DNA from 3 places in the Ottowia cancrivicina genome. Region 2 is predicted to be linked to each of the others. Evidence: riboswitches for the same ligand, from Rfam matches in the RefSeq annotation. Region 2 holds a riboswitch; each other region holds the start of a gene.
The links. Region 2 has a riboswitch for cobalamin ahead of QB898_RS02135 (pseudoazurin). Riboswitches for the same ligand answer to the same signal wherever they lie in the genome.
Positions count from the first base shown of each region.

Region 1: it holds a riboswitch for cobalamin, as region 2 does, so the genes downstream of both, QB898_RS00410 (TonB-dependent receptor domain-containing protein) here and QB898_RS02135 (pseudoazurin) in region 2, are expected to answer to the same signal.
Region 3: it holds a riboswitch for cobalamin, as region 2 does, so the genes downstream of both, QB898_RS04070 (ribonucleoside-diphosphate reductase subunit alpha) here and QB898_RS02135 (pseudoazurin) in region 2, are expected to answer to the same signal.

Region 1 is NZ_JARVII010000001.1:79,226-89,701, forward strand. It holds gene bioB (biotin synthase BioB) at 1-10, opposite strand, end outside; gene QB898_RS00395 (protein-L-isoaspartate O-methyltransferase family protein) at 120-797, shown strand; gene QB898_RS00400 (glycosyltransferase) at 851-1,852, shown strand; SAM riboswitch class I at 2,065-2,181, opposite strand; gene QB898_RS00405 (VOC family protein) at 2,497-2,847, shown strand; cobalamin riboswitch at 3,130-3,426, shown strand; gene QB898_RS00410 (TonB-dependent receptor domain-containing protein) at 3,521-5,380, shown strand; gene QB898_RS00415 (cobyrinic acid a,c-diamide synthase CobB) at 5,377-6,801, shown strand; gene QB898_RS00420 (hypothetical protein) at 7,163-7,753, opposite strand; gene rng (ribonuclease G) at 8,095-9,594, shown strand; gene QB898_RS00430 (hypothetical protein) at 9,820-10,020, shown strand; gene QB898_RS00435 (MFS transporter) at 10,017-10,476, shown strand, end outside.
Region 2 is NZ_JARVII010000002.1:181,900-192,375, forward strand. It holds gene aztA (zinc ABC transporter ATP-binding protein AztA) at 1-544, shown strand, start outside; gene QB898_RS02105 (metal ABC transporter permease) at 541-1,422, shown strand; gene QB898_RS02110 (metal ABC transporter substrate-binding protein) at 1,560-2,516, shown strand; gene lplT (lysophospholipid transporter LplT) at 2,679-3,977, shown strand; gene QB898_RS02120 (DMT family transporter) at 3,974-4,876, shown strand; gene QB898_RS02125 (DnaJ C-terminal domain-containing protein) at 5,069-6,073, shown strand; gene QB898_RS02130 (chaperone modulator CbpM) at 6,088-6,405, shown strand; gene QB898_RS02135 (pseudoazurin) at 6,654-7,199, opposite strand; cobalamin riboswitch at 7,398-7,715, opposite strand; gene QB898_RS02140 (polysaccharide deacetylase family protein) at 8,031-9,014, opposite strand; gene QB898_RS02145 (purine-cytosine permease family protein) at 9,163-10,476, shown strand, end outside.
Region 3 is NZ_JARVII010000005.1:68,451-78,926, reverse strand. It holds gene QB898_RS04105 (hypothetical protein) at 1-76, shown strand, start outside; gene rseP (RIP metalloprotease RseP) at 110-1,495, shown strand; gene bamA (outer membrane protein assembly factor BamA) at 1,512-3,809, shown strand; gene QB898_RS04090 (OmpH/Skp family outer membrane protein) at 3,842-4,369, shown strand; gene lpxD (UDP-3-O-(3-hydroxymyristoyl)glucosamine N-acyltransferase) at 4,405-5,409, shown strand; gene fabZ (3-hydroxyacyl-ACP dehydratase FabZ) at 5,469-5,912, shown strand; gene lpxA (acyl-ACP--UDP-N-acetylglucosamine O-acyltransferase) at 5,957-6,748, shown strand; cobalamin riboswitch at 6,814-7,007, shown strand; gene QB898_RS04070 (ribonucleoside-diphosphate reductase subunit alpha) at 7,426-9,783, shown strand; gene QB898_RS04065 (ribonucleotide-diphosphate reductase subunit beta) at 9,920-10,476, shown strand, end outside.

The DNA.
Region 1 (10,476 bases), on a different contig from region 2:
TGGCGTGCATGGGGCTTGTCTCCTGGTTTGCGTGGGTGGCTGCGTGTGCGGCATGCCTGTGAAAAGAGGTGGAAATTCTAGAATTCATCTCTTTTTGCCCCTCTGCTGGAAAACCCGCGATGAACCTGGAAAAAGCACGCTTCAACATGATCGAGCAGCAAGTGCGCCCCTGGAATGTTTCAGACGAGCGCGTGCGCCAATTGCTGGCCGAAGTGCCGCGCGAGGCTTTCGCCCCCGCCAAATACCGCGACTTGGCCTTTGCCGACATCGAGCTGCCCCTGCTGGATGACGAAACCCTGGCGCGCCAGCGCGGGCAGGTGATGCTGCCGCCGCGCGTGCAGGCCCGCCTGCTGCAAGAGCTGCGCCTGCAAGGCGGCGAGCGCGTGCTGCACGTGGGCACAGGCTCGGGCTACATGGCCGCGCTGCTGGGGCGGCAGGCCGCCAGCGTGTTCACCATTGAAATCGACAACGCCATTGCCGCCTTCGCCCAGGCCAATTTGCAACGCGCGGGCGCAGGCAACGTGCAAGTGCTGGCAGGCGACGCCGCGCAGACCGCGCCGCTGCCGCAAGGGCCGTTTGACGCCATCGTGCTCTCCGGCTCCGTGGCGCGCGCGCCGCAGCACCTGATTGCGCAGCTGGCGCCCGGCGGGCGGCTGCTGGCCATCACAGGCGACGAACCCGTGATGCGCGCCACCCTCGTGCAACTGCAAGGCGAAGGCGTGCGCCTGACCCAGCCGTGGGACTGCGACGCGCCGCGCCTGATGAACTTTCCGGACACGCCCGTCTTTCACTTCTGACGCTGCTCCCCTAACGCCGCTCCCGTGCTGCCCCTTCAGCCACCGGCCTGCCCGTGAAAATCCTCCACATCCTGCTCACCGAAACCCCCCTGCCGCCCTTGCGCTACGGCGGCACCGAGCGCGTGATGTGGGCGCTTTCGCTGGGCCAGCAGGCGCTGGGGCACGAAGCGCGCTTTCTGGTGCGCGCCAACCCGGCCGGCCACCCCGCCGCCCAGGTGTTTGACGCCGCCCGCCCGCTGGAGGCGCAGATTGAAGGCTGGGCCGATGTGCTGCACTTTCACTGGCCTTATGACAACGCGCACGGCCTGGTGCGCACGCCTTACGTCTGCACCGAGCATGCCAACCGGTCAAGCCGCCAGCCTTACCCCGTCAACACCATCTTCCTGTCGCAAAAGCACGCGCGCATTCACGGCGCGCAGTGCCACGTGTACAACGGCCTGCACTGGCCCGATTACGGCGAGCCGAATCTGAATGCGCCGCCGCCCGCCGCGCGCTACGCGCACTACCTGGCCAAGGCCGCCAACCGCAACAAAAACCTGCAAGGCGCCGTGCGCATCGCCCGCCGCGCTGCGCTGCCTCTGCACGTAATGGGCGGGCGGCGCTGGAGCCTCAAATCCAACTTCTACTTTTACGCCGGGCGCGATGTGCGCTTTCACGGCATGGTCGGCGGCGAGCACAAGCTGGAACTCATCCGCCGCTCCAGCGCGCTGCTCTTTCCCGTGCTCTGGCACGAGCCATTTGGCTTGGCCATCATCGAAAGCCTGTACCTGGGCTGCCCCGTCATCGCCACGCCTTACGGCTCTTTGCCCGAGCTGGTGAGCGAAGAAACCGGCTTTCTGTCTGACAGCGAAAGCGCCCTGGCCCAGGCCCTGGCCGGTGCAGGCCGCTTTGACCGCCGCGCCTGCCATGAAAGCGTCAAGCGCCGCTTCAGCCATCTGGCCATGGCCCGCGCCTACCAGCAGTGCTATGAGCGCGTGCTGGCGGGCGAAGCCCTCAATCCGGCGCCGCCCGTGGCGCAAGGGCTGGAGTCTGTGCCCCGGCGGCTGCGGGCGTAGAGCCTGCGCCCACGGACAGCGTGCCAACAGGCTCCGAAAGACGGCGCCCTTCACGCCAGGCCCATGAACATGCCATCGCGCTGCCGCAGGCAAAGGGAAAGCAGCAAGATTTTCCCAGAACGCTACCCGCGCTTCATCGGATTTATGCGCGGGGTTGGGGGTAGGGGCTAGCGGGTTTGTGAACGAGAAGGGGCTGGGCAGTCCCACAGTATCTCCCATCGGTTGCTGGCGTTAGCACCTTCGGCGTTATGAGGGCGCATGATGCGCCACCGCAGGCGAGGTTGCTGCGACGTCGTCGAGCCAGGTCTCTCGGTCGCTCTAGATGGATTACCAATCTAGTAAACCCTGTAGCTGCCGCAGGTGCAAAGGCATCCTGTCATATTGCGTGTGTGCACGCCATGTTCGTAACATTCCGCAATATTTGTTTGATCCCGCACCCAGAGATTAGCTCTCGTGTCGCATACACCCCAGGCGTACAGCCTGCCAGGCGGAGAAACTCTAACCCGCAAATCTAATGAGCTTTGCCTGTGTTTAGACTTAAACCCGTTCTTAATCTTGCCCTGTAGGCTTGCATCTCTTGATAGGCTTCATCGTAAGTGCCTGAAGATTGAGCCAAAATAAAACACTCACGGAAGGGGCGTCTGATGGCTGTTAAGCGTATCGTTACTAATCTTGCCGCTGATAAACCTGAGTCAGCTGCTGCTTTTTACCGGGACATCCTGGGCCTGGAGCTGCTCATGGATCACGGATGGATACAGACTTATGGCAATGCGGAAACTACGACTGTGCAGGTCAGCATAGCTAGTGAAGGCGGATCAGGTACTCCGGTGCCTGATTTATCGGTTGAAGTAGATAATCTTGATGAAATCCTCGCCCGCATTCATGCGGCAGGTATTGCGCTTGAATACGGTGTTGCTGAAGAGCCCTGGGGCGTGCGGAGGTTTTTTGTTCGCGATCCGCTGGGGAACCTGGTGAATATTTTGCAGCATATGTAGCAGCAGCCAGCTCCTGCCAAGTCTGTTCACAACCTGCATGAGAAGGCGAGACCGCGCGTGAAAAAGGAAGAAGGAAAGGGCAGAATTTGCTTCCAAATTTGGAGCATGATGTCCTAGTGGAACCTGCGCAAGAGCCGTTTTTCAACCCTTCAGATTTGCTCCTGTTTTCAATGCGCCCTGCGGCTTTGCCAAAGCAATGGATGGAGCGCTTTCCACGCGGGCCGGCCCTTGCCGCCCTGCTTTTCAGGGTAATCCGCAGCAACGTTTTCCTTGAACAGCTTCTTACAATCTGACGCTGTTGGTGCCTGCGCTGCCGTTCTGGCGGCGCGGTTCAACGGGAAGCAGGAAGGCCCCGGAACCTCGTTTCCAAAGCCCAACCTGCGCTGCCCCCGCAACGGTAAGCGGCATGCGGCGCGGCCAGAACCTGTTCAGGGTTTTGATCGCGCCGCAGCTTCGTTCCCACCCTCGCCACGGCCTAGGCGTGCCTGCTTTGCTGGCAGGCGGCGCGCCTGCCAGCCGGAAGGCCGGGCGCGAAGGCAAGCCGCCAGCCCGGATACCGGCCAACAACAGGTGGCCCGCGCGCGGCGCAACAGCGCTGCCGCGCGCGGGCCGTGATTGCCCTTCATGCTGGCGGGGAAGCCAGCCGGGGCTGTTTCTCAAGCTGTTTTTCCTCATGACTTCTCGCCTTTATCCGCCTGCGCGCGCTTCGGCGCTGGCTGCTGCCTGCCTGCTGGCCGCCGCGCCTGCTGTTGCCGCTGCCGCTGGCGGCCACGATGAACGCTCTTTTTCCTCTTCTTCCACCTTGCCTGACGTGGTGGTGACCACCACCCGCAGCACGCAGCCGCTCACCGACGTGCTGGCCGATTTCACGCTGATTGACGAGCGGCAGATTGCCCAAAGCGGCGCGGCCACCGTGGCCGACATGCTGGCGCGCCAGCCGGGGCTGGAGATGACGCGCAATGGCGGCCCCGGCACGGCCACTTCCGTGATGATGCGCGGTGCCGAGAGCCGCTTTATCGCCGTGTATGTGGACGGCGTGCGCATGGACTTGCAAATTGGCGGCGCGCCGTGGGAGGCGCTGCCGCTGGCGCAGGTGGAGCGCATTGAAATCGTGCGCGGCCCGGCGGCGGCCGTGTATGGCTCTGACGCCATTGCGGGCGCAGTGCAAATCTTCACCCGTCGCGCCACGCGCGAGGGCTTCGCGCCCTACGCCGGCGTGGGCGCAGGCAGCCGCGGGCTGTGGAAGGCCGACGCGGGCTTTACCGCCAAAAGCGGCGCGGCCGATTACGCGCTGGGCGCGTCGCACGAGCAGGCCAAGGGCTACAGCGTGCGCACCGGCGGCAACCCTGACCGCGACGGCTGGCGCAACACCAACGCCAGCGCCAGTGCGGGCTATCAGCTCAATGACCAGCACCGCCTGCAAGCCAGCGCCTTGTGGGGCCGCATGAAGGCGCAGTACGACGACTTCACTTCCAGCCCCGCCAACTGGGCCGATGACTGGGGCGACAACCGCGTGCAAACGCTCGCTGGCACCTGGGCCGCCCAGTGGAGCCGCGCCTGGCGCACCACCGCCACCCTCAGCCACGCGGGCCAGCGCTATGAAACGCGGCCATCGCCCTACCTGAACAAAACGCGCCAGCGCACCGCCCAGCTGCACAGCGAATGGCGCGAAGGCCCGCACCTGGCCGCCGCCACGCTGGAGCGCCGCCATGACCATCTGGAAAACGACCCCATCGTCCGCAGCCGCCACCAGACCTCGCTCAATTTCATCTACGGCTTCAGCCACGGCCCGCACACCCTGCAAGCCAATTTGCGGCGCGAAGACGACAGCGACTTTGGCGGCCACACCGGCGGCAGCCTGGCCTACGGCTGGCGCTTTGCGCCCGAATGGCGCGTGAGCGCCGCCGCCGGGCGCGCCCTGCGCATGCCCACGCTCTACCAGCGCTTCAGCCAATACGGGCAGGCGGGCCTCAAGCCCGAAACGGGCCGCAACGTGGAGCTGGGCCTGCACTGGGCGCGCCAGGGCAGCCAGATCGACCTGACCGTGTATCGCAACCGCGTGCGCAACCTCATCGTCTTTGGCGCGGCAGGCCCTTGCGCCGCCAGCTTTGGCTGCTACCACAGCATCGGCCGCGCGCAATACGAAGGCGTGGCCTTGAGCGGCACGCACCGCATCGCATCCGTGCGACTGACGGCCTCCATTGACGTGCAGCGCCCCAAAGACCTGGACAGCGACAAGCTCCTGCCCCGCCGCTCGCGCCGCATTGCCAAACTGGCCGCCGACACGCGCATTGGCCTGTGGGATGTGGGCGCCGAATGGCAGGCCCACTCGCGCCGCTTTGACGACCGCGCCAACCGCAACGCCATGGCGGGCTACGGCCTGCTCAACCTCTACGCCAGCGCCACCTTCGCGCGGCAATGGACGCTGCTGGCGCGCATCGACAACGCCACCAACACCCGCTACGAAACCGCGCGCGGCTACCCGCAGCCCGCCCGCAGCTTCTACGTGGGCCTGCGCTGGGCCATGCCGTGAGCGCCAAAGCCGCCGCCCTGCTTGTGAGCGCCCCCTCATCCGGGCAGGGCAAAACCACCGTCACCGCCGCCCTGGCCCGCCTGCACGCGCGGCAAGGGCGGCGCGTGCGCGTCTTCAAATGCGGGCCGGACTTTCTCGACCCCTTCTGGCACCAGCTCGCCAGCGGCCAGCCCGCGCACAACATCGATTTGTGGATGACCGGCGAAGCCGACGCCCGCCAGCGCCTGCGCCAGGCCGCGCAGCAAGCCGACGTGATGCTGGTAGAAGGCGTGATGGGCCTGCACGACAGCGACCCCAGCGCCGCCGACCTTGCGCGGCGCTTTTCTCTGCCCGTGCTCGCCGTCATTCAGACAGGCCGCATGGCGCAAACGCTGGGCGCCATCGCCCACGGCCTGCGCCACTGGGGCGAAGACACGCGCGGCCCCTTGCCCTGGGCCGGCGTGCTGGCCAACGGCGCGGCCAGCGACAGCCACGCCCGCCTGCTGCGCCAGGCCCTGCCTGACAGCGAATGGCTGGGCCACCTGCCGCAAAGCGCCGCCATGCACCTGCCCGAGCGCCACCTGGGCCTGATCGCCGCCCACGAAATGCCCCGCGCCGAAGCCCTCGCGCGGCTGGACGCCGCCGCCGACCTGCTCGCCGCCACGCCCCTGGGCCAAATGAGCCTGGCCGAATGGCAAGCGCGCTGGCCCGCCGCCTTTGATGCGCCGGATGCGCCGGATGCGCCGGATTCAGGCGGCGCGCCCGAATCGGCCGACGCACCCGATTTGCCCGCGCCTGAAGACAACGCAAAGCCGCTGGCCGGCCGCGTCATCGCCATCGCCCGCGACGCCGCCTTTGCCTTCATCTACCCCGCCAACGTGCAAACCCTGCACGCACTGGGCGCGCGCGCCGTCTTCTTCTCGCCCCTGGCAGGCGACGCCCTGCCCGCGTGCGACGCCCTCTGGCTGCCCGGCGGCTACCCCGAACTGCACGCCGCCCGCCTGGCCGCGCGCAGCGACCTGAAAGCGCAACTGCACGCCCACGCCGCCGCAGGCAAACCCATCTGGGCCGAATGCGGCGGCATGATGGTTCTGTTCGAGCGCCTGACGGACGCCAGCGGCCACACCTGGCCCCTCTGGGGCCTGCTGCCCGGCGAAACCGCCATGCAAAAACGCCTCGGCGGCCTGGGCATGCAGCAATGGGCCATGCCGGCAGACAGCGCCAGCCACTTTCTGCCGCCCTTGCCCCCTCTTCGCGGCCACACCTTCCACTACTCCGCCGCCCGCACACCGCTGTCGCCCATCGCCCACACCCGCCCGGCCCCCGGCAGCGCCCGCACCAGCGGCGAAGCCATCTACCAGCACGGCAGCGTGCGCGCCAGCTACTTTCACGCCTGGCTGCCCAGCAGCCCGCCAATGGCAGCCTGGCTGTTCGGGGCGTGAGGCGGAGATTGGCCTGGCGCGCAGCCGCCAAGATTGGCCGCGCTTATTTCAAAATCCTTCAAGAATCAGATTATCAAGAGCTATCTTTTGCCAGCTCATCTGATTGGCGGAAGTGAAGAAAACAAAGCGGCCGTTTTGTGCCCTGCAAAATACGGGGATTCTTCTTGATCGGCGAAGAATTCATTCAGCTTCATCTGCTGGCCAGGCGATATTTCTCGTTTGAATACGGAAAATAGTTATCCGAAAGTCATCGATAGCTTGTTTCAGGCGGAGCGCCATAATCCAAAAAAACAGCTTAGGATCCTCAAGCATTGTTTCCAGGCAATTTCATTGCAAACATCAGTATATTGCCGATTGGCATCTATGAGCGCTGAATATCATTAAAAAATCCATCATGATAGAAGTTTTCCTTTGGTTCATTTTCTAATGCCATGTCAAACAATAATTTCAATGTCCATTGAGAGGGTGTTACAATATCATCAGGATTGATTTCTGCATCATGGGAATACATGTCAGGGAGGCATTCGCAATGAACAAGCCACCATTTTTCTATCTTGCATAGTAAATTCGTTAGGCAAAAAAATTTGTTGAAATCTATGTTTTTGCCTGCATCGGCAATAAATGAAAGAGGATTGTGAGCCAATTCATTCCTGTGCTTTCTTATTTCATCAAAATTCTTGATATCTGCTTGATCCATCGCTCCCAATTCTTTTAGCCATAATAGGGAAGCGTATACCCTGCTGTTATTTTTTGACAATACATCCTTTTTGTATTGTTCATTGATGGCATATTCGTCAGACTTGTTAATATCCATGAAAAAGGTTTTTGGAAGCCCGACAACTCTTTCTTTAAACATCTCAAAAGCCGTCAAGAAGAGAGAAATCGAAATCAAATTGGACTTTAGTGTCCTGGATGTTAAAAGTTTTCTCCAGCTTTCATTGGTATCGTTCATATTAAACCTTCTGCAAATAATAAGTGTGCCAAATCAGATTTGGTTTGAGTTCCAGACGGCCTCGTTATACATCCTTCAGACCCATCCCGTTTTCTGAACAACTTTGCCTGCAAATCTTCTCCAACGAGCAAGTTTTGCAGCGTTTGCTGTAGCCAGGCAGCAAGATTTGTCCGCTATGTAGGAGTTCACGCACGGCAACGATGGCAGCGGTGGTTTTTACCCTTGGGGCCTGCTCACAGCCTGGCCGTGAGGAGTAGCGGATCGAAATGGGCCGCAAAGCGCAGGCGGCGCGCTGGCCCGGCGGCAAAATTCCGGCTTCGCTCTGCCGGACGGCGCTCACCATGCAACAGGAAATTCTCATCAACTACACCCCCCAGGAAACGCGCGTGGCCGTGGTGGAAAACGGCGCGGTGCAGGAGCTGCACGTGGAGCGCGCGCTGGAGCGCGGGCAGGTGGGCGATATTTATCTGGGCAAGGTGGTGCGCGTGCTGCCGGGCATGCAATCGGCCTTTATTGACATTGGCGCGCAACGCACGGCCTTTTTGCATGTGGCCGATGTGTGGCAGCCCCCGGCGGCGGGCGAAGCGCCGGCGGCCCAGCGCAGCGCGCCGCAGCGGCCCATTGAAAAGCTGGTGTTCGAGGGGCAGGCGCTGATGGTGCAGGTGATCAAAGACGCCATTGGCGCCAAGGGGGCGCGCCTTTCCACGCAGATCAGCATTGCCGGGCGCATGCTGGTGTTTTTGCCGCAGGAGGCGCACGTCGGCATCTCGCAAAAAATTGCGCCCGCCCAGCGCGAGAGCCTGCGCCAGCGCGTGCAGGCGCTGGCGCAGCAAGCCGCGCTCGAATCGGGCGGCCGCGCGCGCGGCGGCTTCATCGTGCGCACCAACGCCGAAGATGCAGACGACGCCGCGCTGGCCGAAGACATTGCCTACCTGCGCAAAACCTGGGCCTGCATCCGCGAAGCGGCCTCGCGCACGCCGCCCGGCGCGCTGCTGCGCCAGGATTTGTGCCTGATGCAGCGCGTGCTGCGCGACATGGCCGGCGAGCACACGCAAAGCATCCGCATCGACTCGCAAGAGCAATTGCAGCGCCTGCTGCGCTTTGGCAACGAATTCATGCCGCAAGCGGCGCGCCTGCTGTCGCACTACAGCGGCGAGCGGCCCATTTTTGACCTCTACGGCATTGACGAAGAAATCACCCGCGCCCTGGGCCGCCGCGTGGAACTCAAATCGGGCGGCTACCTGGTCATTGACCAGACCGAGGCGCTCACCACCATCGACGTGAACACCGGCGCCTTCACCGGCGCGCGCAACTTTGGCGAAACCATCTTCAAAACCAATCTGGAAGCCGCGCAAGCCATTGCCCGCCAGCTGCGCCTGCGCAACCTGGGCGGCATCATCATCGTGGACTTCATCGACATGGCCACGCCCGAACACCAGCAAGCCGTGCTGGCCGAGCTGCGCCGCCAGCTCGCGCGCGACCGCGTGAAAACCACCGCCGCTGACGGTTTTTCGCCCCTGGGCCTGTTGGAGCTGACGCGCAAGCGCACCCGCGAAAGCCTGGCGCAAATGCTCAGCCAGCCCTGCCCCCTGTGCCAGGGCAGCGGCCGCGTGCGCACCGCCCGCACCGTGGCCTACGACATCCTGCGCGAAATCCTGCGTGAAGCCCACCAGTTCAACCCGCGCGAATTCCGCATCGTCGCCCACCCCGCCGTCATCGCCTTGCTGCAAGACGAAGAAAGCCAGCACCTGGCCAGCCTGTCCGACCACATCGGCAAACCCATCTCGCTGCAAGCCGAAAGCAGCCTGGGGCTGGAGAGCTTTGACGTGGCGCTGAGCTGATTGCCTTGCCCTTGCGCAGGCTTTTCAGCTCCTGAATCCATAGCATGATGTCCTAGTGGAAAGTGCGCGAAACGGCATTTCAGGGCGCTCAAATCCGCTCCTGTTTTTGATGGATGGCGGCTGGCGGGCCTGGTTCTTGCGCATGCCGTCCGGCGAAAATCTGCCCGCGCTGCAGGCTGGCCTGCTCTCGCCTTGCCTTTTTTGCGTTCTGACCGGAGCCACGCCATGTTCGGCATTGCAGACACCGTTACCTTCACCATTGCCGCCGCCGTGCTGATGGCGCTGCTCAATCTGAAAGGGCTGCTGTTTTTCCCGTCGATGATGGTGCAGCTCGTGGGCGCGCGCTACCGCAAGAGCGGGGCCGTGGGCAAGGGCGGCGTGGGCGCTTTGTTTCTGGCCTTCGCCGCCAAGCTGTGGACGGCATGAGCGCTGAAAGGATTGCGCGGCAGGACGGCGAAGCCAGCGCGGCAGGCGTGGCCGAGGGGCAGCCGTGGAAGCTGCGCTTCGGGGCCATTTTCACGGGCCAGGCGCTGTCGCTCACGGGTTCGGCGCTCACGCAATTTGTGCTGCTGTGGTGGATTACCGATACCACGGGCAGCGCGGCGGCGCTAGGCATGGCCGCGCTGGCGGCCCTGCTGCCGCAGGCGCTGCTGGGGCCGCTGGGCGGCACGCTGGCCGACCGCTACAGCCGCCGCTGGCTGATGGCGGCTTCTGATTTGGTGAGCGCGGCGTGCATGGCGGTGCTGATTGCGCTGTTTCTCACGCAGCGCGTGCAGCTGTGGCACATCTACGCCATGCTGGCTGTGCGCAGCGCCATGCAGGCGTTTCAGCAGCCAGCGGCGGCGGCCAGCACGGCCATGCTGGTGCCGGGCTACTTTCTGC
Region 2 (10,476 bases):
TGGCGCGCGCGTGGCCTACATGCCGCAGCAAGGCACGCTCGATCGCAGCTTTCCGGCCACGGTGCTGGAGCTGGCGGCGCTGGGGCTGTGGCACGAAACGGGCGCGCTGGGGCAGCTGACGGCGGCGCAGCGCGCGCGCTGCCAGGCGGCGCTGGTGCAAGTGGGGCTGGGCGATTTAGCGCAGCGCCGCCTGCACGAGCTTTCAGGCGGGCAAATGCAGCGGGCGCTGTTTGCGCGGCTGCTGCTGCAAGACGCGCCGGTGCTGCTGCTCGATGAGCCTTTCGCCGCGATGGACGAGCGCACGTGCCGGGATTTGCTGGCCCTGCTGCGCGGCTGGCAGGCGCAGGGCAAAACGGTGCTGGCCGTGCTGCATGACCTGGCGCAGGTGCGCCAGGCTTTCACGCAAACCTTGCTGCTGGCCGGGCGCGTGCTGGCCTATGGCCCCACGCAGTCGGTGCTCACGCCGCAAAACCTGCTGCGGCTGCGCATGCCCGATGGGTCTGGCGAGCCAGCCGGCATGGCCTGCCAAGGGGCCGCGCCATGACGCCAGCCGCTGCGGATGCCAGCCTGTGGGCGCTGCTGGCGGGGCCGTTTCTGGAATTCGGCTTCATGCGCCGGGCGCTGGCCGGGTGCGTGGCGCTGTCGCTGGGCTGCGCGCCGGTGGGCGTGTTCCTGCTTTTGCGCCGCATGAGCCTGACGGGCGACGCCATGGCGCACGCCATCCTGCCCGGCGCAGCGGTGGGCTACCTGCTGGCGGGCCTGTCGCTGCCGGCCATGACGGCGGGCGGCGCGCTGGCCGGGCTGCTGGTGGCCGTGGCCTCGGGCGTGGTGGCGCGCTCCACGGTGCTGCGCGAAGACGCGAGCATGGCCGCCTTCTACCTGCTCTCGCTGGCGCTGGGCGTGCTCATCGTCTCCACGCGCGGCAGCCATGTGGATTTGCTGCACGTGCTCTTTGGCACCGTGCTGGCGCTCGATGACGCGGCGCTGTGGCTCATTGGCGGCATCACCGGCTTCACCCTGGCGGCGCTGGCGCTGCTGCTGCGCCCGCTGGCCGCCGAGTGCATGGACCCCGGCTTTTTGCGCAGCGTGTCGCCGCGCTGGAGCGCCGCCGCGCATTACGGCTTTCTGGCGCTGCTGGTGCTCAACCTGGTGGCGGGCTTTCACGCGCTGGGCACGCTCATGGCCGTGGGCATCATGGTGCTGCCGGCCGCCAGCGCCCGCCTGTGGGCGCGCAGCCTGGGCGGCCTGCTGGCGCTGGCGGCCGGCATGGCGCTGGCCGCCAGCGTGGCGGGGCTGCTGCTGTCGTATCACCTGGATTGGCCCGCCAGCCCCGTCATCGTGCTGTGCCTGGGGGCGCTGTATGCCGCCAGCCTTGCGCTGGGGCGGCATGGCCTGTGGCGCGGACGGGGGGAGCGGTTCTGAAAGCCTTCAATTCGCTCTTTAATCAATAGCATGAAGTCCCCGTATCCATTGCGACAACTGCGTTTTATACCCCTCTGAATTTGCTCCTCTTTCTGATGATTTCTGGCTTCTTTTCACGCTTCAAAGGAATTCCTCTCATGAAACCCCTTGCGCCTTCCGCCCTGATCGCCGCCGTGCTGCTGGCCGCCGCGCCCGCCCATGCCGGGCAGGAAGAGCCGCCGCTGCGCGTGGTTGCCAGCTTCAGCATCCTGGCCGACTTGGTGCGGCAGGTGGGCGGCCCGCAGGTGAGCGTGCAGCCGCTCGTGCCCGCTGGCGGCGACGCGCACGTTTACCAGCCCACGCCCGCCGACGCGCGCGCGCTGGGGCGCGCCGATCTGGTGTTCGTCAATGGCCTGGGCTTTGAAGGCTGGATCGACCGGCTGGTGCAGGCCGCCGGCTACAAGGGCGCGCTCGTGGTGGCCACGCAGGGCATCGAACCCATTGCCAGCGAAGAAGGCGGCGAGGGCGGCGGCCACGAGCATGAGCATGAGCACGGCCACGGTCATCACGATCACGCCCACGGCGGCCAGGACCCCCACGCCTGGCAGAGCGTGCCCAACGCCATGCGCTACGTGCGCAACATTGCCGATGGCCTGTGCGCCGCCCGCCCCGCCAACTGCCCCGTCTGGCGCGACAACGCCGCGAAATACCTGGACGAACTCACGCGGCTGGACGCCGGCATCCGTGCCGCCTGGCAGGGCGTGCCGCCCGCGCGGCGCAAGGTCATCACCTCGCACGACGCCTTTGGCTACTACGCGCGCGCCTACGGCGTGCAGTTTCTCGCGCCGCAGGGCGTCAGCACCGACAGCGAGCCTTCCGCGCAGGACGTGGCCCGCCTCATCCGCCAGATCAGGGCCGAAAAAATCCGCGCCTTGTTCGTCGAGCAGTTGGCCAGCCCGCGCCTGCTGGAGCAGATTGCGCGCGAAACCGGCATCCGCCCCGCTGGCGCGCTGTATTCGGACGCCCTCTCGCCCGCAGATGGCCCCGCCGCCACTTACGTGGACATGATGCGTCACAACACCGCCGCGCTGACGCAGGCCGCCAAGGGCGAATGAAGGACGAATGAGGGCCGCGCTCCGTTTTTCAGCCGCTTTTTTGCCGTCTTTCCCACGGGCCGCCGCGCAGGGGGCGCGTGATATAACCCGCCGCATTTTTTTCCCACGCAAACAGGCGGTTCCCTTGACACAACGACAGGCGCGCCCCGCGCACGCAGCTTCATGAAGCGGGGCTTTTACACCATCATGGCGGCGCAGTTTTGCAGCTCGCTGGCCGATAACGCGCTGTTTGTCGCGGCGGTGGAGCTGCTCAAGGCCGATGGCGCGCCCGAATGGCAGGGCGCGGCGCTGGTGCCGATGTTTGCGCTGTTTTACGTGGCGCTGGCGCCGTGGGTGGGCGCGTTCGCCGATTCGCAGCCCAAGGGGCGCGTCATGTTCATCAGCAACGCCATCAAGATTGCGGGCTGCCTGATGATGCTGTTTGGCAGCCACCCGCTGCTGTCTTACGCCGTGGTGGGGCTGGGCGCGGCGGCCTACTCGCCCGCCAAGTACGGCATCCTGACCGAGCTGCTGCCGCCTTCGCAGCTGGTGCGGGCCAACGGCTGGATTGAGGGGCTGACGATCTGCTCCATCATCCTGGGCGTGCTGCTGGGCGGGCAGCTGGTGGGGCCGGCGGTTTCGCAGTGGCTGCTGCAAATGCCCACCGCGCAAACGCTGGGCCTGGGCAGCGCGCCGCACGCCGCCATTGCCGCGCTGACGCTGGTGTACGTGCTGGCGGCCTGGTTCAACCTGCACATTCCGAAAACAGGCGTGGAGATGCACCCCATGCCGCGCAACGCGCTGGCGCTGCTGCCCGATTTCTGGCGCTGCAACGCGCTGCTGTGGCGCGACAGGCTGGGACAGGTGTCGCTGGCGTCCACCACGCTGTTTTGGGGCGTGTCGGGCAACATGCGCTACATCGTGCTGGCCTGGGCGGGCGCGGCGCTGGCCTACGGCACCACGCAGGCGGCTAGCCTGGTGGGCGTGGTGGCGCTGGGCACGGCAGCCGGAGCGGTTCTTGCTTCCGTGCGCGTGCGGCTGGACAAGGCGCCGGGCGTGATTCCCCTGGGCATCGTCATGGGGCTGCTGGTGGGGGCGATGGTGTTCGTGCGCCACCTGTGGGTGGCCGTGCCGTTTCTGATCGCGCTGGGCGCGCTGGGCGGCTACATCGTGGTGCCCATGAATGCGCTGCTCCAGCATCGCGGCCACAACCTGATGGGCGCGGGCCGCTCCATCGCCGTGCAGAACTTCAACGAGCAGGCGTGCATCCTCGGCCTGGGCGGGCTGTACAGCCTGGCAATGGGGGCGGGCATGTCCGTCTTTTTGGCGCTGGGGCTGTTTGGCGGCCTGGTGGCGGCGGTCATGCTGGGCATCTGGCTCTGGCATGCGCGCAACCTGCGCTGCCACGGCAGCGAAGTGCAGCGCCTGCTGCAAGCGGCCCGCAGCGACCGCCACAGCAGCCACGGGGGACAGGGGCAATGAAGTCCGCCCCGGCGCCAGTGGCGCGGCCCGCCAATGCCGCGCTGCCCGCGCTGGTGCTGCTGTTCAACGCCTTCATCTGGGGCACTTCCTGGCTGCCCTTTCGCGCCTTGCGCGAGCACGGCTCGCATCCCTTGTGGAGCACCGTGTTCGTGTATGTGTGCGGCGTGGCGCTGTTTCTGGCGTGGCGGCCGCGCGTGCTGGGCGAGCTGGCGCGCCATCCCAAGCTGGCCGCGCTGGCCCTTGCGGCGGGGCTGACCAACATTTGCTTCAACTGGGCCGTCACCGTGGGCGACGTGATGCGCGTGGTGCTGCTTTTTTATCTGATGCCCGCCTGGTCCATCCTGCTGGCCTGGGCGCTGCTGGGCGAGCGCCCCACGGCGGGCGCGCTGCTGCGCCTGGCGCTGGCGCTGGCGGGCGTGACGCTGGTGCTCAAAAAACCCGGCATGGCCTGGCCCTGGCCCGAAAGCCAGGCGGACTGGCTGGCCATCGCCGGGGGCTTTTCCTTTGCCTTGACAGGCGTGCTGCTGCGCCGCTGGCGCGGCACGCCCGCCACGGCGCGCACCTTCGCCATGTTTCTGGGCAGCGCCATCGTCTCCACTGGCGTGGCGCTGGCCGCGCAAGCCGCCCATCTGGCCGCGCCGCCTGCCCTGGCCAACTGGGCCGGCTGGCTGCCCTGGGCGCTGGGCCTGGCGGCGGCGCTGCTCACGGGCAACATGGCCCTGCAATACGGCACGGCGCACCTGCCCGCGCAAACGGCCTCGCTCATCATGCTGGCCGAAGTGGTGTTCGCCAGCGTCTCGTCCGTGGCGCTGGGCGCCGCTGCCCTTGCCACGGGCACGCTGGCAGGCGGCGCCATGATTCTTTCCGCCGCCTTGCTGGCCGTGCCGATGCGGCGCTGAAGCGCCTTCCGCCTACTATTGAAACCATAGCTGCAAGCCCAGTCTGCACGGGCGCAAACGGCCCATTTGATGCTGAATCCAGGCGCGAGTCTCACAGGCAGGCGGGGCTTGCCGCGCACACGACAATCAGGCCCGTTTTCCCGCAGGGCCTTCCGCGTTGAAACCCCTTTTCCCAACTCCATGTAGAAAGCCATGCAATTCAAGGACTACTACCAGATCCTGGGCGTGGACAAAAGCGCCAGCCAGGACGACATCAAAAAAGCCTACCGCCGCCTGGCCCGCAAATACCACCCCGACGTGAGCAAAGAGCCAGACGCCGCTGCCCGCATGGCCGAGGTGAACGAGGCCAACACCGTGCTGGGCGATGCCGAAAAACGCAAGATTTATGACAGCGTGGGCGCACAAGCCTGGGCCGCAGGCGCGCGCTCCGGCGACGACGTGCGCCCGCCGCCCGACTGGAACGCGGGCTTTGGCTCAGGTTTTGGCGCGGAAGGCGGCGCGGGCGGCTTTCACCACTTCACAGGCGATTTTTCAGGCTACACCGGTGAAGACGCAGGCCAGTTCAGCGACTTTTTCGAGCAGATGTTCGGCCAGGCGCGCCAGGCGCGGGCCGCCCGTGCATCCGGCCCGCAAAAAGGGCGCGACGAACACGCCCGCATCGAGCTGGACCTGGCCGACGCCTACCACGGCGCCGAACGCCACATCACCCTGCGCGGCAGCCGCGTGAACGAAAAAGGCGAGCTTCAGTCCGCTGACCGCACGCTGCGCGTGAAAATTCCGCAAGGCGTGAAAGAAGGCCAGCTCATCCGCCTGGCCGGGCAAGGCCATCCGGGCCTGGGCGGCGGCGAAGCGGGCGACCTGTTTCTGGAAGTGCGCCTGCGCCCCGATGAGCGCTGGCAAGTGCAAGGCCGCGACGTCACGCTGAAAGTGCGCGTGGCCCCGTGGGAAGCGGCGCTGGGCGGCAGCATCGAAATCACCACGCCCGACGGCAAGGCCATCGCCGTCACCGTGCCCGAAGGCAGCGGCCACGGGCGCAAACTGCGCCTCAAAGGCCGGGGCATCCCGTCAGCCACTGCGCCGGGCGATCTGTATCTGGAGCTGCAAGTGGCGGTGCCCAGCGCCGTGACCGAGCCGCAAAAAGCCGCCTGGGCCGCCTTGCGCGACGCCTACCCCGACTTCAATCCGCGCCGAGCCTGAAGGAGAGAACACGCATGCAAACCCTTTTTGACGACACCCTTGCCAGCGCCGCCCAGTTGATGGCCGATGACGCGCTCGACCCGCAAACCCTGGCCGGCGGCTGCCACATGACGCTCGAATGGGTCAGCGCCCGCGTGCAGGCTGGCGTGCTGGAGCCGGTGAGCGGTGACAGCGCCGCCACCTGGCGCTTTGCCAGCGCCGCCCTCACCCGCGCGCGCCGCATCGCCCACCTGGAGCGCGCCTTTGACGCCGACCCCCAGCTGGCCGCCCTCACCGCCGACCTGATGGAAGAAGTGGCCCGCCTGCGCCGCCTGCTGCCGCAGGCCGGATAAAGCGGCCGCCCCGCCTTGGGCCTCAACCCTTTTCCCAAGCCGCAGCCAGCGTGGGCGGCTGAAAGGTGGAGCGGGGCCTTTAGCGCAAAAACAGGAGCAAATGCAGAGAGGCAAAAAATACCGCATGGCGCAGTCTCCATCGCGACCTAACGCTATGGATTCGGGAGCAAATACGGTGCTGGCCTTCCGGCCATTTCCGTGCCCCCTTTTTCACTGCCGCCTGCTGCTCTTCTTCACCCGCGCGCGGCTCACTCGCCAGCCTGCTGGGCGCGGGCGGCAATTTCGTGAAAGCGCTTTTGCGCGGCGGCGGGCACTTCGGGCGGAATCTGCATCTGCTGCGGGCCGGGGCCGTCGCCCACGCGGATGAGCATGACCATGCCCATGGTGTAGTGCGGCATGCAGCGCACGCCGTAGAGGCCCGGCTGCTCGAAGGCCACCTCGATTTCCTCGTTGATCTTGCCCGTGAAGGACGGCGCGCCCTCGGGGGCCATGCCGGGAATGGAGGCAGCGTTGTGACCGTTGTGAACGGCGAGAAATTTCACCTTGTCGCCAGGGGCGATGTGCAGATAGTCCGGCTCGAAGGGCATGGGGCCGGTGGCGTTGCGGTTGAGCATCTTCACCTCCCATGTTTTGGCCCAGGCGGGCGCGGGCGCATGCGCGGCGCAGGCCAGCGCGAGGGCCGCGAAAGCGTTGAAAAGCCAGCGCGAACGGCGATGGAAATGGCGGCGGGAATGACTGTGGATGAGGCCACGGGCGGACTGCGCCGCAGAGGCCGGGGGTAGAGCGTGGAACATGCGCTGATCTCCTGGCCGCCCGCTTCTCCCGCGAGCGGCGTGGGTTGCCAAAAGGCAGCGCAGGCGGGAGCAAAAGCGCGGTCAGGGCCGGGCAGCGCGAAAGTCATGCGAGACGGCGGCGCGGCAAACGGCGCGCGCCTTGCGGCATGGCAGGTGCATGGGCCTTGGCCGGCCAGCCGCACGCCCGCAGCCGCCGACGGAAAGGCTTGAGGGCAGGCCGGTATCCGGGCTTGCGGACCGCCGCAGGCGGCGCGCGGCTTCTGGCGAAGGCGCGCCTGGCTTGCTGCGAGGCCCCGGCCTTCCCGCGCCAGCCCTGAATGGCTCAGGGCAAGAAGCGCAGTGGCTGCCGCGCGCGAGGGGCGCGCTGGCTGTCGGGGTTTGGTTTCCGCTGACCGTTGCGGGGGCAGCGCAGGCTTTGCGGCCCGGGCGCATGCCGTTGCGGCATGGCCTGGAAGACGCGCACCTGCTTCCCGTTTAACCCTTTGACCGCAAGAAAGCAGCCTTGGGGCACCTGTCAAGCTGGCCGCCGCCCTTTTCGCATGCGATGGCGCATGGGAGCGGGGCGGAAGCCGGGGGCGATTGTGGTGCAGCGCGGCCCGCCGCCAGGCGGCGCCAGCGCCTGCGCGGCGGCATTCACATCAAAAGGAGGAGCAAATTAAAGGGACGAAAAAACAGCGTCTGCGCTCTTTCTACTAGGACATCATGCTATGGATTCAGAAGCGAATTGGCGCCTCTCTTTTCGCTGCCTGTTGCGCTGGCTGCTGTGGCGGGTGGCGCGGCAGGCGTAAAAAAGCCTGCCGGGGGAGGGCAGGCTTTGGTGGCGGGGGCGGCTCAGCGGTTGGGCCGGTCGGCCGGGGTGGCGGGGCGGGGCACTTGTTCGATGAATTTGCGGGCGATGGCGTCGCGGCGCATGAAGACAGCGTCTTTCTTGGACTGCGCGTAGCGGATGAATTCGGCCAGGCCGTTGGCGCGGGCGGGGTTGCCGGTGATGCGCGGGTGCAGGCCGATGGACATCATGCGGCCGCAGTCGTCGCCGTCGTCGAGCAGCTGGTCAAGCGTGCGCGAGGCCATTTCCACGAAGTCGGAGGCGGCGGCAAAGCCGGTGCCCATGATGTAGCGGCAGTCGTTGGTGACCAGCGAGTAGGGCACGATGAGGTGGGATTTGCCGTTGATGAAGGTCCAGTGCGGCAGGTCGTCGCCGTAGTAGTCGGAGTCGTAGAGAAAGCGCCCGTCTTCCACGAGCAGCTCGCGGGTGTTGACGGACATTTCCCGGCAGTACCAGCCGCTGGGCTGGCGGCCCAGGGTTTTCTGGAACGAGTCCATCGCCAGGTTGATGAGGGCTTTTTCTTCTTCGCGCGAGTATTCGTAGTGGTCAATCCAGCGGTAGCCGTGACCGACGACTTCGTCGCCGCGTTCGTTGAGCTTGCGGGCGACTTCGGGGTTGCGCTCCAGCGCCACGGCGGCGGCAAAGAAGGTGGCGGGCACCTGGCAGCGGTCAAAGATGCGCAGCAGCCGCCACACGCCGGCGCGCGAGCCGTATTCGTACATGGATTCCTTGGCGAGATCGCGCTGGTCGTCCACGTTGAAGGGCAGCTCGTACATGCCGTCATTCATGTGGTCGCCCATGGCGAAGGTTTTTTCGGAACCTTCTTCGTAATTGACGACGATGTTGATGGCGACTTTGGCGCCCCCGTCCCAGCGGATGCGGGGCGGGCGCTCGCCGTAGCCAATGATTTCACGCTCGGGGCCGCTGACGCCGGGCAGGTCGTCGTTGCGGTACCAGTGGTTTTTGGCGATTTGTTCCGGGCTGGGCATGGCATGGGCCTTTCTCTGTGGGTGGAAACAGCCGGATTCTAGGAAGCGGAAAAACGCCAATCACATTGTGAATACCCACAAGTTACAAGAGGCCATTTCGAGCGCAAGATGCCGTGCTTTGCAACGCCATTTCGCAAGGAGTGAAAAAGTGTCTGATCTGCCCGCAGCCAGCGGCCGCCAGGAGCCGCAAGGCAATGAGGAGTTCATGCTGGAGCCGGTGCCGCGCGGCGCGCGCCGCTCTTGGTGGGCCATGTTCGCCATCTGGGTGGGCTTTGGCTATGTGCCCACGGGGCTGATCGTGGGCGGGCAGCTGGCGGGCCAGGGCGGCCAGCCGGGCATGCCGTTTGGCCAGGCGCTGCTGGCCATTGCCACGGGCGAGGGGCTGCTGCTGGCGCTGACTTTTCTGCTGGGTTACGCGGCCATGCGCACGGGGCTGAATCTTTCGCTGATTTCGCGCATTTCCTACGGGCGCAAGGGCATGGTGCTGCCCATGCTCATCATGGCCTGCCTGACGCTGGGCTGGTTCGCTTCCATCACCGGCATGGTGGGCGACATTTTCAAGGCGGCGCTGGGCGATGTGACGGGCGTGACGGTGGTCAATGGCCTGTCGCTTGAATACGTGCTGCTGTGCCTGCTGTGGGGCGCGGTGTTCACCTACTCGGCCTGGCGGGGCATTGCCGCGATCGAGAAGATTTCGTCGGCGGCCACGCCCTTCGTGCTGGTGGTGGCCGTGGTGGTGGCCGTGATGATGGTGGGCGAGGCCGGCGGCATGGGCGCGGTGCTGCGGCAGGCGGCCACACGCTCGGGCATGACGCCCGGCACGGCCGTCACAGTGCTGATTGGCGCGTGGATTGCGGGCGTGATCATGGGCGTGGACATCTTCCGCTACGCGAAAAACGCCGCGCACGTGCTGGTGGGCGCGGCGGCCTGCTTCGTGCTCACCAATCCGCTGCTCAATGTGGTGGGCTACCTGGGGGCGGTGGCCACGGGCAATTCGGACTTCATCGCCTGGATGGTGCAAAAGGGCGTCATCCTCACCGTGCTGGGCGTGGCGCTGTGGGTGCTGGCGCTGTGGACGACCAATATGTCCGAGCTGTACTGCAACGCGCTGTATGTGGGGCCTAGCGCCGAATCGCTGGGCGCGCGCTGGCCGCGCGGGCGCATTGTCATCATCGTGGGCGCTCTTGGCTCCGTGCTGGGGGCGCTGGGCTTTTACAGCCATCTTTTCGGGCACTTCATCACCATTTTGGGCGCGGCCTTCGTGCCGCTGGCCGGCCCCATCCTGGCGGACTTTTACTTCGTGCGCCGCGCCGAATACGCCACGGCCAACCCCAACGACATGCCGCCCGTGCGCTGGCCCGCCATCCTCTCATTCAGCGCCGGAGCCGTGGCGGGCGTGGCGTTCCAGTACAAGCTGCCGCTGCCGTTTGACTTTCCGTCAGGGCTGGCGGCGCTCATCATC
Region 3 (10,476 bases), on a different contig from region 2:
CCACCTGCTTCTTGTTCATGCCTTGCTGTTCCAATTCGTTTTCTTCGCGGCCAGTCTGGCAGCGGTGCCGCCTTGAAATTGTTTCGCGCGTTCCCTACTTGCTCCCTCCATGCTGACTCTTCTGTCTTTTCTCGTTGTCATCTGCGTTCTCATTGCCGTGCATGAATGGGGGCACTACCGCATGGCCGTGGCTTGCGGGGTGAAGGTGCTGCGCTTTTCCATAGGCTTTGGCAAAACGCTCTGGAGCTGGAAGCCGAAAAAGCCGCGCCCCGGGCAGGACACCGAATTTGTGATTGCCGCCATTCCCTTTGGCGGCTACGTGAAGATGCTCGACGAGCGCGAAGGCGAAGTGGCGCCGCAGGAGCGCCATCGCGCTTTCAACACGCAGCCGCTGCGTGCGCGGGCGCTCATCGTCGCGGCCGGGCCGGTGGCCAATCTGGCGCTGGCAGCGGCGCTTTACACGCTGATTGGCTGGGTTGGCATTGACGAGCCGCGCGCGCTGCTGGCGCCGCCTGCCGCCGGTTCATTGGCGCAAAAGGCCGGCTTGCAGGCGGGCGATGAGGTGCGGCGCATCACCTTGGCTGGCGGCGGCGCGCAAGAGGTGGCCTCGTTTGAAACCGTGCGCTGGCTGCTGACGCAGGGCGCGGTGGATGGCGTGGACGTGACGCTGCAAATCAGCCGCGATGGCGCTGAAAGGCAAGTGCAGCTGCCCCTGTCGCAACTGGCGCGCCGCGAGCCTGACGCGCAGATGTTTCGCGAAATCGGCATCGCCTCGCCCTTGCGCCAGCCTCTGATAGGCAGCGTGCTGCCAGGCGGCGCAGCGGAAAAAGCCGGCCTGAAGGAAGGCGACCGGGTTTTGCGAATGGGCCATGTGCCGGTCACGGATGGGCAGCAGCTGCGCGAGCTGATTCGCGAAAGCGGCGCCCGTGGCGCGCCGCCTGCAAAGGAGTGGCTGATTGACCGCCACGGCCAGCGCCTGAGCCTGAGCGTGCAGCCTGAGCCGGCGCAGGAACAAGGGCAGCCCATTGGACGCATCGGCGCAATGGTGGGGGCCGCGCCTGAAATGACGCTGGTGCGGTATGGGCCGGTGCAGGCGGCGGTCAAGGGCGTGGCCAAAGTGTGGGAAACCTCCGCGCTCACGCTGCGGCTGATGGGCCGCATGGTGATGGGGCAGATTTCACTGCGCAACATCAGCGGGCCTGTGGCGATTGCCGGATACGCGGGGCAGGCCGCGCGGCTGGGGCCTGTTTACTTTCTGGGGCTGCTGGCCTTTGTCAGCGTGAGCCTGGGCGTGCTCAACCTGCTGCCGCTGCCCGTTCTGGATGGAGGGCACCTCATGTATTATCTTTGGGAGGCTGTAACAGGGCGGCCGGTTACAGATGCATGGATGCAGCGCCTGCAAAAAGGAGGCGCTGCTTTGCTTTTCGCCATGATGCTGCTGGCCCTGTACAACGATATTGCCAGCCAAGGCTGGCTGGGACTGCCTTCTCTCTGAATTACCAGTTTCTTGCATGACAACCCTGTTGCATCGCGCGCGTTTGCGCACTCTCTCTACGCTGGTGGCGGCCGCTCTGGCATCGCAAATGGCGTGGGCCATCAACCCTTTTACCGTGCGCGACATCCGCGTAGAAGGCTTGCAGCGTGTGGAGCCGGGCACGGTGTTTGGCTCTTTGCCCCTGCGCGTGGGCGACACCTACACGGATGAAACCGGATCGGCGGCCATCCGCGCCCTGTATGCGCTGGGCCTGTTCAACGACGTGCGGCTGGATGTGCAAGGCGATGTGCTGGTGGTCATCGTGCAGGAGCGCCCGACGGTGGCACAAATCGATTTCGCGGGCAACCGCGAGTTCACCAAGGAGGTTCTGCAAAACGCGCTGCGCGACGCGGGCATGACCGCAGGCCGCCCCTATGACAAGGCGCTGATTGACCGCGCCGAGCAGGAAATCAAGCGCCAGTACATCAACCGCAGCCTGTATGGCGCTGAAGTGCAGACCACCGTCACGCCCGTGGCGCGCAATCAGGTGAACCTGGCCTTCAACATTACCGAAGGGCAACCCGCGCGCATCAAGGACATCCATATCGTCGGCAACCGTGTTTTCAGCGAAAGCAAGCTCAAGGATCTGTTCGACCTGGACACAGGCGGCTGGCTGAGCTGGTACACCAAGAGCAACCAGTATTCGCGCGCCAAGCTCAATGCCGACCTGGAGGCGCTGCGCACTTACTACCTGACGCGCGGCTACCTGGACTTCAAGATCGACAGCACGCAAGTGGCCATGTCGCCTGACAAGGAGTCCATGTCCATCACCATCAACATCACCGAGGGCGAGCGCTTCGTTGTCTCCGGCGTGCGGCTGGAGGGCAACTATCTGGACCGCGAAGACGAATTCAAGTCGCTCGTCACCATCAAGCCAGGCGAGCCGTACAACGCAGACGAAGTGACAGCCACGACCAAGGCATTTACCGAACAGTTCGGCAACTACGGCTATGCCTTCGCCACGGTGAATGCGGATACCGAAGTCGATTCCGGCAATCACCGCGTGGCTTTCGTCATCAAGGCTGCGCCGGGCCGCCGCGCCTACGTGCGCCGCATCAATATCGAAGGCAACACCAAGACGCGCGACGAAGTGATTCGCCGCGAGTTCCGCCAGTTCGAGTCTTCCTGGTACGACGGCGAAAAAATCCGCCTCTCGCGCGACCGCGTGGATCGCCTGGGCTTTTTCACTGACGTGGGCGTGAGCACCGCCGAAGTGCCTGACGCGCCGGATCAGGTGGATCTGGTCGTGACCGTAAAGGAAAAACCCACGGGCAGCGTGCAGATTGGCGCGGGCTATTCATCGGCTGAAAAGCTGTCTTTTACTTTCGGCCTGTCGCAAGACAACGCTTTCGGCTCCGGCAATCAACTGGATCTGCAACTGAACACGGGCAAGTACAACCGCACGGTGGTGGTGAGCACGACCGATCCGTACTTCACGTCTGATGGCGTTTCGCGCACCGTTGAGGCGTACTACCGCAGCGCCAAGCCTTATCAGGATCAGGGCGGCAACTATCGTTTGATCACGATGGGCGCGGGCCTCAAGTTCGGCGTGCCGGTCACGGAGCAGGACACGGTTTACCTGGGCGTCAATGCGGAGCGCACTGAAATCCGCACGGGCACCAACATCCCGGCGGCCTACTTGGCGTATGCCGAACGCTTTGGCTACAAGAGCACTTCCTTTCCGTTCACGGTGGGCTGGTCGCGCGACACGCGCGACAGCGCCTTGGCGCCCAATGAGGGCCGCTACCAGCGCCTGTTCGGCGAACTGGGCCTGCTGGGCGATGCGCGCTACGTCAAAACCAACTACCAGTACCAGCAATACGTGCCGCTTTCCAAGCAATACACGCTGGCCTTCAATGGCGAGCTGGGCTGGGGCAAGGGCCTTTCCGGGCAGCCGTTTCCGGTGTTCAAGAATTTCTATTCAGGCGGCCTGGGTTCCGTGCGGGGCTTCGAGCAGGCCACCCTCGGTCCGCGTGACGTCACCGGTTCCTTCATTGGCGGCGCGCGCAAAATCACGCTCAACACCGAATTCATCACCCCGTTTCCGGGCGCGGGCAATGACCGCACTTTGCGCCTGTTCGGCTTTGTGGACGTAGGCGCGCTGCTGGGAGAGCACGAAAAAATCGAGCGCGATGCCTTCCGGGCCTCCGCAGGCGTGGGCGTCAGCTGGATATCGCCCATGGGGCCGCTGCGCTTTGCCTTTGCTGTGCCTGTCCGCAAAAAAGCGGGCGATAGAATTGAAAAATTCCAGTTCCAGATTGGCACTTCCTTCTGAAATCCGAAATCGTTTTGTCACCTTCTCAAGATATGACCACCAAGACCACCACTCTCGCCCGCCATCTTCTGCGCGCTTCTCTTCTGTCCGTCAGCATCGCTCTGGCTGCGCCAGCCTTTGCGCAAGGCGCGCGCATTGGCTTCGTCAATTCTGACCGCATGCTGCGCGAAGCCGAGCCAGCCAAGGCCGCTCAGGCCAAACTGGAGCAGGAGTTCTCACGCCGCGAGAAAGAGCTGAACGACGCAGGCAATGCGCTGCGCGCTGCTTCTGAAAAATTTGAGCGTGACGCGCCCACCCTGTCCGAAAGCCAGCGCAGCCAGCGCCAGCGCCAGTTGCTGGAGCAAGACCGCGAATTCCAGCGCAAATCGCGTGAATTCCAGGAAGACCTCAATGCCCGCCGCAATGAAGAGCTGCAAGCCGTGCTCGATCGCGCCAATCGCGTGGTCAAGCAAGTGGCCGAAGCTGAAAAATATGACGTGATTCTGCAAGAAGCCGTCTATCTGAATCCCCAACTGGATATTACTGACAAGGTCATCAAGGCCCTTAATGCATCCAAATAAGTGCTTTTGCTGAACGATCGCACACTTCGAGCGCTGTGAGCCTTTCTCTCGCCGCCATTGTTGAGGCCCTTGGTGGCGAGTTGCGAGGAAGTCCAGAGCGCGAAGTGGCGCGTTTGGCTTCATTGGAAACAGCCACGCCTGCCGACATCAGCTTTTTGGTGCCGAACCCGAAGCTGGCAGGCTTGCTGGCACAAACGCAGGCCGGGTGCATCATCGTCGCGCCTGCCATGCAAGAGGCGGCAGGCGCGCGAGGCGACTGCATTGTTGCCTCAGACCCTTATCTCTATTTCGCCCGCCTGACCCAGCTCTGGAAGCGTACGCACTTGCCGCCAGAGCCGGCAGGCATTCACCCCAGCGCTGTGGTGGAGGAAGGTGCGCAAGTTCATCCGGCCGCCCGTGTGGGCGCTCTATGCTTTGTGGGCAGCGGCGCACGGATTGGCGCGCACACTGTCTTGCGCGAGCGCGTCACGGTGGCATCGGGCTGCACGATTGGCGAGCGCTGTCTGATTGAAAGCGGAGCGGTGATTGGCGGCGATGGTTTTGGCTTCGCGCCGCATCAAGGCCAATGGGTCAAGATTGAACAGCTGGGCGGCGTCCGCATTGGCAATGACGTCGAAATTGGCGCCAACACCTGTATTGACCGTGGCGCGCTGGACGACACCGTCATTGAAGACGGCGTCAAGCTCGACAACCTCATTCAGATTGGCCACAACACGCACATTGGCGCTCATACGGCCATGGCCGGCTGCGTGGGCGTGGCGGGCAGCGCCCGCATCGGCGCGCATTGCACGGTGGGGGGGGCGGGCATGATCCTGGGGCATCTCGATATCGCCGATCACGTCCACATTTCCGCTGCCTCCATGGTGGCGCGCTCCATTACCAAGCCGGGCCAATACACCGGCTTTTTCCCCATCGACGACAACGCGGCATGGGAAAAGAATGCCGCCTCGCTCAAGCATCTTCATGCTCTGCGCGAACGTGTCAGACAACTTGAGAAAAAGTTGGCGGAAAACGGCGACAATGCCCGGCTTTCCGGCTGAAGGGCCGCCGCAGCGCGGCGGCCGGGCTTTTTGCCCCATCACCAAAAAGATTCAACGACATCATGGACATCCACTACATCCTTGAAAAGCTGCCGCACCGCTATCCGTTCCTGCTGGTTGACCGCATTCTTGATGTCGATCTTGAAAACAAGTCCCTGCGCGCGCTCAAGAACGTCACCATCAACGAACCCTTTTTCACCGGCCACTTTCCTTCGCGTCCCGTGATGCCAGGCGTGCTCATGGTCGAAGCCCTGGCGCAGGCCTCGGCGCTGCTGGGCTTCATGGTCGAAGGCATTTCGCTGGATGACGACACGCTTTTCTACTTTGTTGGTGCGGATGGCGTGCGCTTCAAGCGTCCCGTTGAACCGGGCGACCAGCTCACCTTGCACACCACATTTGACCGCGTGCGCGGCGGCATCTACAAATTCCATTGCAAAGCCACCGTGGGCGACGAGCTGGTTGTGGAAGCCTCCATCATGTGCACCATGCGCCGCGTGCGCTGAACCTCTCTTTTCCGGCCTTTTCACGCCTTTGCCAAGCGCGCGCCGTGGCAGCCATTCATCCCACCGCCCTCATTGACCCTGCGGCTGAGCTGGCGGCAGATGTCGCCGTCGGCCCCTATGCCGTCATTGGCCCCCATGTGCGCATTGGCGCGGGCAGCCGCATTGGCGCGCACTGCGTCATTGAAGGCCGCACCAGCATCGGCCCTGGCAACCGCATCTTCCAGTTCGCCAGCATTGGCGCAGCGCCGCAAGACAAGAAATACGCAGGCGAACCCACCCGTCTGGAAATCGGCGCGGGCAACACCATCCGCGAATTCGTCACCATCAACACCGGCACCGTGCAAGACGTCGGCGTCACCCGCCTGGGCGATGACAACTGGATCATGGCCTACGTCCACATCGCCCACGACTGCCAGCTTGGCAGCCACACCATCCTGGCCAACGCCGTTCAGCTCGCGGGCCACGTGCATATTGGCGATTGGGCCGTTATCGGCGGCATCACCGGCGTGCATCAGTACGTGCGTGTGGGCGCGCACGCCATGGCGGGTTTTCAAACCCGTCTCTCGCAAGACCTGCCGCCCTTCATCACCGCATCCGGCAATCCCGCCGCCGCCCAGGGCATCAACGTCGAGGGCCTGCGCCGCCGGGGCTTCTCGCCAGAGCGCATCGCTGCCATCAAGCACATGTACCGCCTGATCTACCGCCAGGGTCTGCCGCTGGATGCCGCCCGGCAGGCCATCCAGGCGCAGTCCGCCAGCGGTGATGCCGATATGGCCGCAGACGCCCGCCTCATGCTCGGCTTCCTCGCCAGCGCCAGCCGTGGCATTGTGCGCTGAAGCCGCCGCGCGGCGCTTTCGCCCGTGCCACAATCCGCGCCGCTCGCCAGCCATCTTCCAGACGGCTGGCGTTCTGCCTGACAGGTGCTCCACGGCCATGCCACGGAGTTAAACGGGAAGCAGGTAAACCAAGCCTGCGCTGCCCCCGCAACGGTCAGCGGATCAGCAACGCTGCCAAGAACCCGTTCAATGCCTGTCCGTGAGAGAACCCGGCCGTCGAACCGCCCTGAAAGCCACCGGCCCTTTTTGCTATTGATTCAATAGTATGAGGTCCCGTAAGAATGTGCGATAAAGGCGTTTTCATGGCCCTGAATTTGCTCTCAAAAGCGAAGTAAAACGCGCCAGCTCCGGGCCGCGCCCGGCTTGCGCCTTCGCGCTCACGGACAGGTGGTGAACAGGTTCTGAAGCCCGCGCGCGCCATGCGCAAAGGCGGTCACTGCCCCCTTCATGGGGCGGGAAGGCCCGGCGGCCTTGCGCCAGCGCCCTCATGAAGGGGCATCTGGCAATCCGCAAGCCCGGATACCGGCCTGCCTGGCATGGCTGTCGGCGGCTGCGGGTGTGCGGCGGGCCGGACGGGTTTCGCTCCTGGCCCAATGCGCCTGCTTTGGCCCCAACCCTGTCCGCGCCAGCTCTGCCTCGCCCCGGCTTTGTGCAAATCCATTCACGGGGAGAGCGCTTTGCTCAAAACCATCATCAAGCGCGACGGGCGCGAAGAACCCTTCATACCCGCCAAAGTCAACAGCTGGTCCATCTGGGCCAGCGAGCAGCTGGGCGAGCGGGTGGACTGGTCCTCCGTCGTCATGGAGGCGATGAGCCACTTTGGCGACAAAACCACCAGCCAGGACCTGCAAAGGCAACTCATCAAAATCTGCGTGCAGAAAAAAAGCTGGCCCTACAGCCTCATGGCAGGGCGGCTTTACGCTGCTGTCACGCGCAAGGAAATCTACGGCAGCAGCACGCACATGCCCACCATTCGCGCCGTGCAGCAAAAACTGGCCGCAGCGGGCCTGATGCGCGAGCTGGACTACAGCGAAGACGAATACGCGCAAATCGAAAAATTCATCGATCACGCGCGCGATTTTGAATATGCCTATTCACAAATCCTGCAATTGCGCAAGAAATACGCGCTCATGAACCGCGTCACGCGGCAGGAATATGAATCGCCCCAGTTCATCTACATGCGCATGGCCATGGCGCTGGCTGAAGACGAGCCGCGCGAAGAGCGCCTCAAGCACATCGTCAATTGGTACAACCATTTTTCATACAACCGCATCAACGCCCCCAGCCCCAATTACATCAACCTGGGCACGCGGCTCAATGGCTACGCTTCCTGCTGCGTTTACAAGGCGGGCGACAGCCTGCATTCGCTGGCCATTGGCGACCATATTGCGTATGAAATGACGGGCATGAGCGCCGGCATCGGCGGCATGATTTCCACGCGCACGCTGGGCGATCCGGTGCGCGGCGGCGTCATTTCGCATCAGGGCAAACTGCCGTATTACCGCGCGCTGGCCTTTGCCACCAAAGCCAACCAGCAGGCTGGGCGCGGCGGCGCCTGCACCAGCTACTACTCGGCGTTTGACCCTGAAAACACCACCATCGCCCTGCTGCAAAACCCCATGTCCACCGAAGACAAGAAAATCCGGGAGCTGCATTTCGGCGTCATGTACAACCGCCTTTTCACCAAAAAAGCGGCGCGCAATGAAGAGGTTTTTCTCTTTACCGAATATTCGGCGCCTGATTTGTGGCACGCCATGTTTTCGGGCGACCAGGACCATTTCGAAGCGCTTTATGAAGCCTACGAGAAAAATCCCGATTTCCCCCAAAAAACCATCAGCGCCCGTGATTTCGTCGTGCTCGCCCGCCAGCAGGCTTATGAATGCGGCACGCATTATGAATTGTGGATCGACGAAGCCAACCGCCACACGCCTTTCAAAGACCCCATTCACAGCAGCAACCTCTGCAACGAAATCGCGCTGCCCACCAAAGAATACTGGCGCATGACCGACCTTTATTCGGACGAAGACAAACCCGAATCCGGCGAAATCGCCATCTGCGCGCTCTCCGCACTGGTCGTCTGCAATATTCACAGCGACGAGCAATACGCCTCCGCCGCCTATTACGCGCTGAAAATGATCGACAAATGCATTGACATGTCCGACTACCCCTTTGCGCATGTGGCAATGACGGCCAAGGCGCGCCGCAGCGCCGGCGTGGGCATGATGGGCGTGGCCACCGAGCTGGCGCGCAAAAACCTGAAATACACCACGCAAGCGGGGCGCGATCACTGCCACTGGCTGGCCGAGCGGCACTATTACTTTGCGCTCAAGGCCAGCCTGCAACTGGCCCGCGAAAAAGGCAATGCGCCCTGGATGCACAAAACCCGCTGGCCCGAAGGCTGGCTGCCGATTGATACCTACAAGAAAACCGTGGATGAAATCGCAGCCCCCCGCTACAGCTACGACTGGGAGGCGCTGCGCCGGCAAATCGTGGCGCAGGGCGGCATCCGCCATTCGGTTCTCGTGGCGCACATGCCCACCGAATCCAGCTCCAAGGCCGCTGGCGTGCCCAACAGCATTTATCCCATACGCGAAATCACGCTGAAAAAATCGGACAACAGCAACGTGATTGACTGGGTCGCCACCGATTCCGATTTGCTGAAAGACCGCTACGAGCTGGCGTGGAATATCCCCACGCTGGACATGATCAAAATCTACGCCATTTTCCAGAAATTCACCGACCAGGGCATCAGCGCCGATTTCTGGCGCGACCGCGCCAGCGACCCCGTGGTTTACACCGACGAAATCATGGAAGAGCACCTGGCCATGTGCCGCTACGGCATGAAAGGCCGCTATTACCAAAATTCGCTCACCAGCGACCAAGGCAAAAGCGCCACGGTGGAAAGCCGCATGGCCGAAAAAAGCCGCCTTTCCGGTTTGGCGCCCGTATTGGCGCCAGCGCCAGAAAACCCGGATGGCGATTTTGAAATGGCCCCTGACGAGCGCGGCTGCGCCAGCGGAGCATGCAGTCTGTAAAGGGCTTGATTTTGCTCCTTGTTTCATAGCAGCATCTCCTCACAAACACTGCGGCGCACGCATTTTCAGCGGGCCTGAATCTGCTCCTCTTTTCAATTCGCTGCCGCCTTCATCCTTCCATTTCACAGGCATTGCCATGACCCAGCCCAGCATTCCCGAATCCATTTTCAACATTCACAAGAGCGACTACAAAAGCACCGATCTTTTTCTCGGCCAGCCCGGCGGCCTGCTCGATTCCATCAACCGCCCTTATCCGGAGCTTTTCGCCATGTACAAGAAAATGCTTTCGCTGCGCTGGGACGAAAATGAATTCGACTACGCCTCGTGCAATAGCGAATTCAAAACCTGCTCGCGCGGCATGTATGACGCCATGATTTACAACCTGGCCTACCAGTGGGAAGCCGACACGGTGGCCAGCAAAAGCATCGTGCCCATACTGGCGCCTTTCATCACCAATTCGGAACTCTGGGGCGTGACGCTGGCCATTGGCGCCAATGAATACCTGCACGGCCTCACTTATTCCGAAATCGTGCGCAACAGCTTCGACAACCCCGACGAAGTATTCAGCGAAATTCTTTCCATTACCGAAAGCTTTCACCGGCTGGAGAAAATGGCGCAGGTTTTTGGCGAGGTTTACACGGTATCGCACCGCTATGCGCTGGGCCATGCCAGCGGCGAAGAGGCATACGCCGC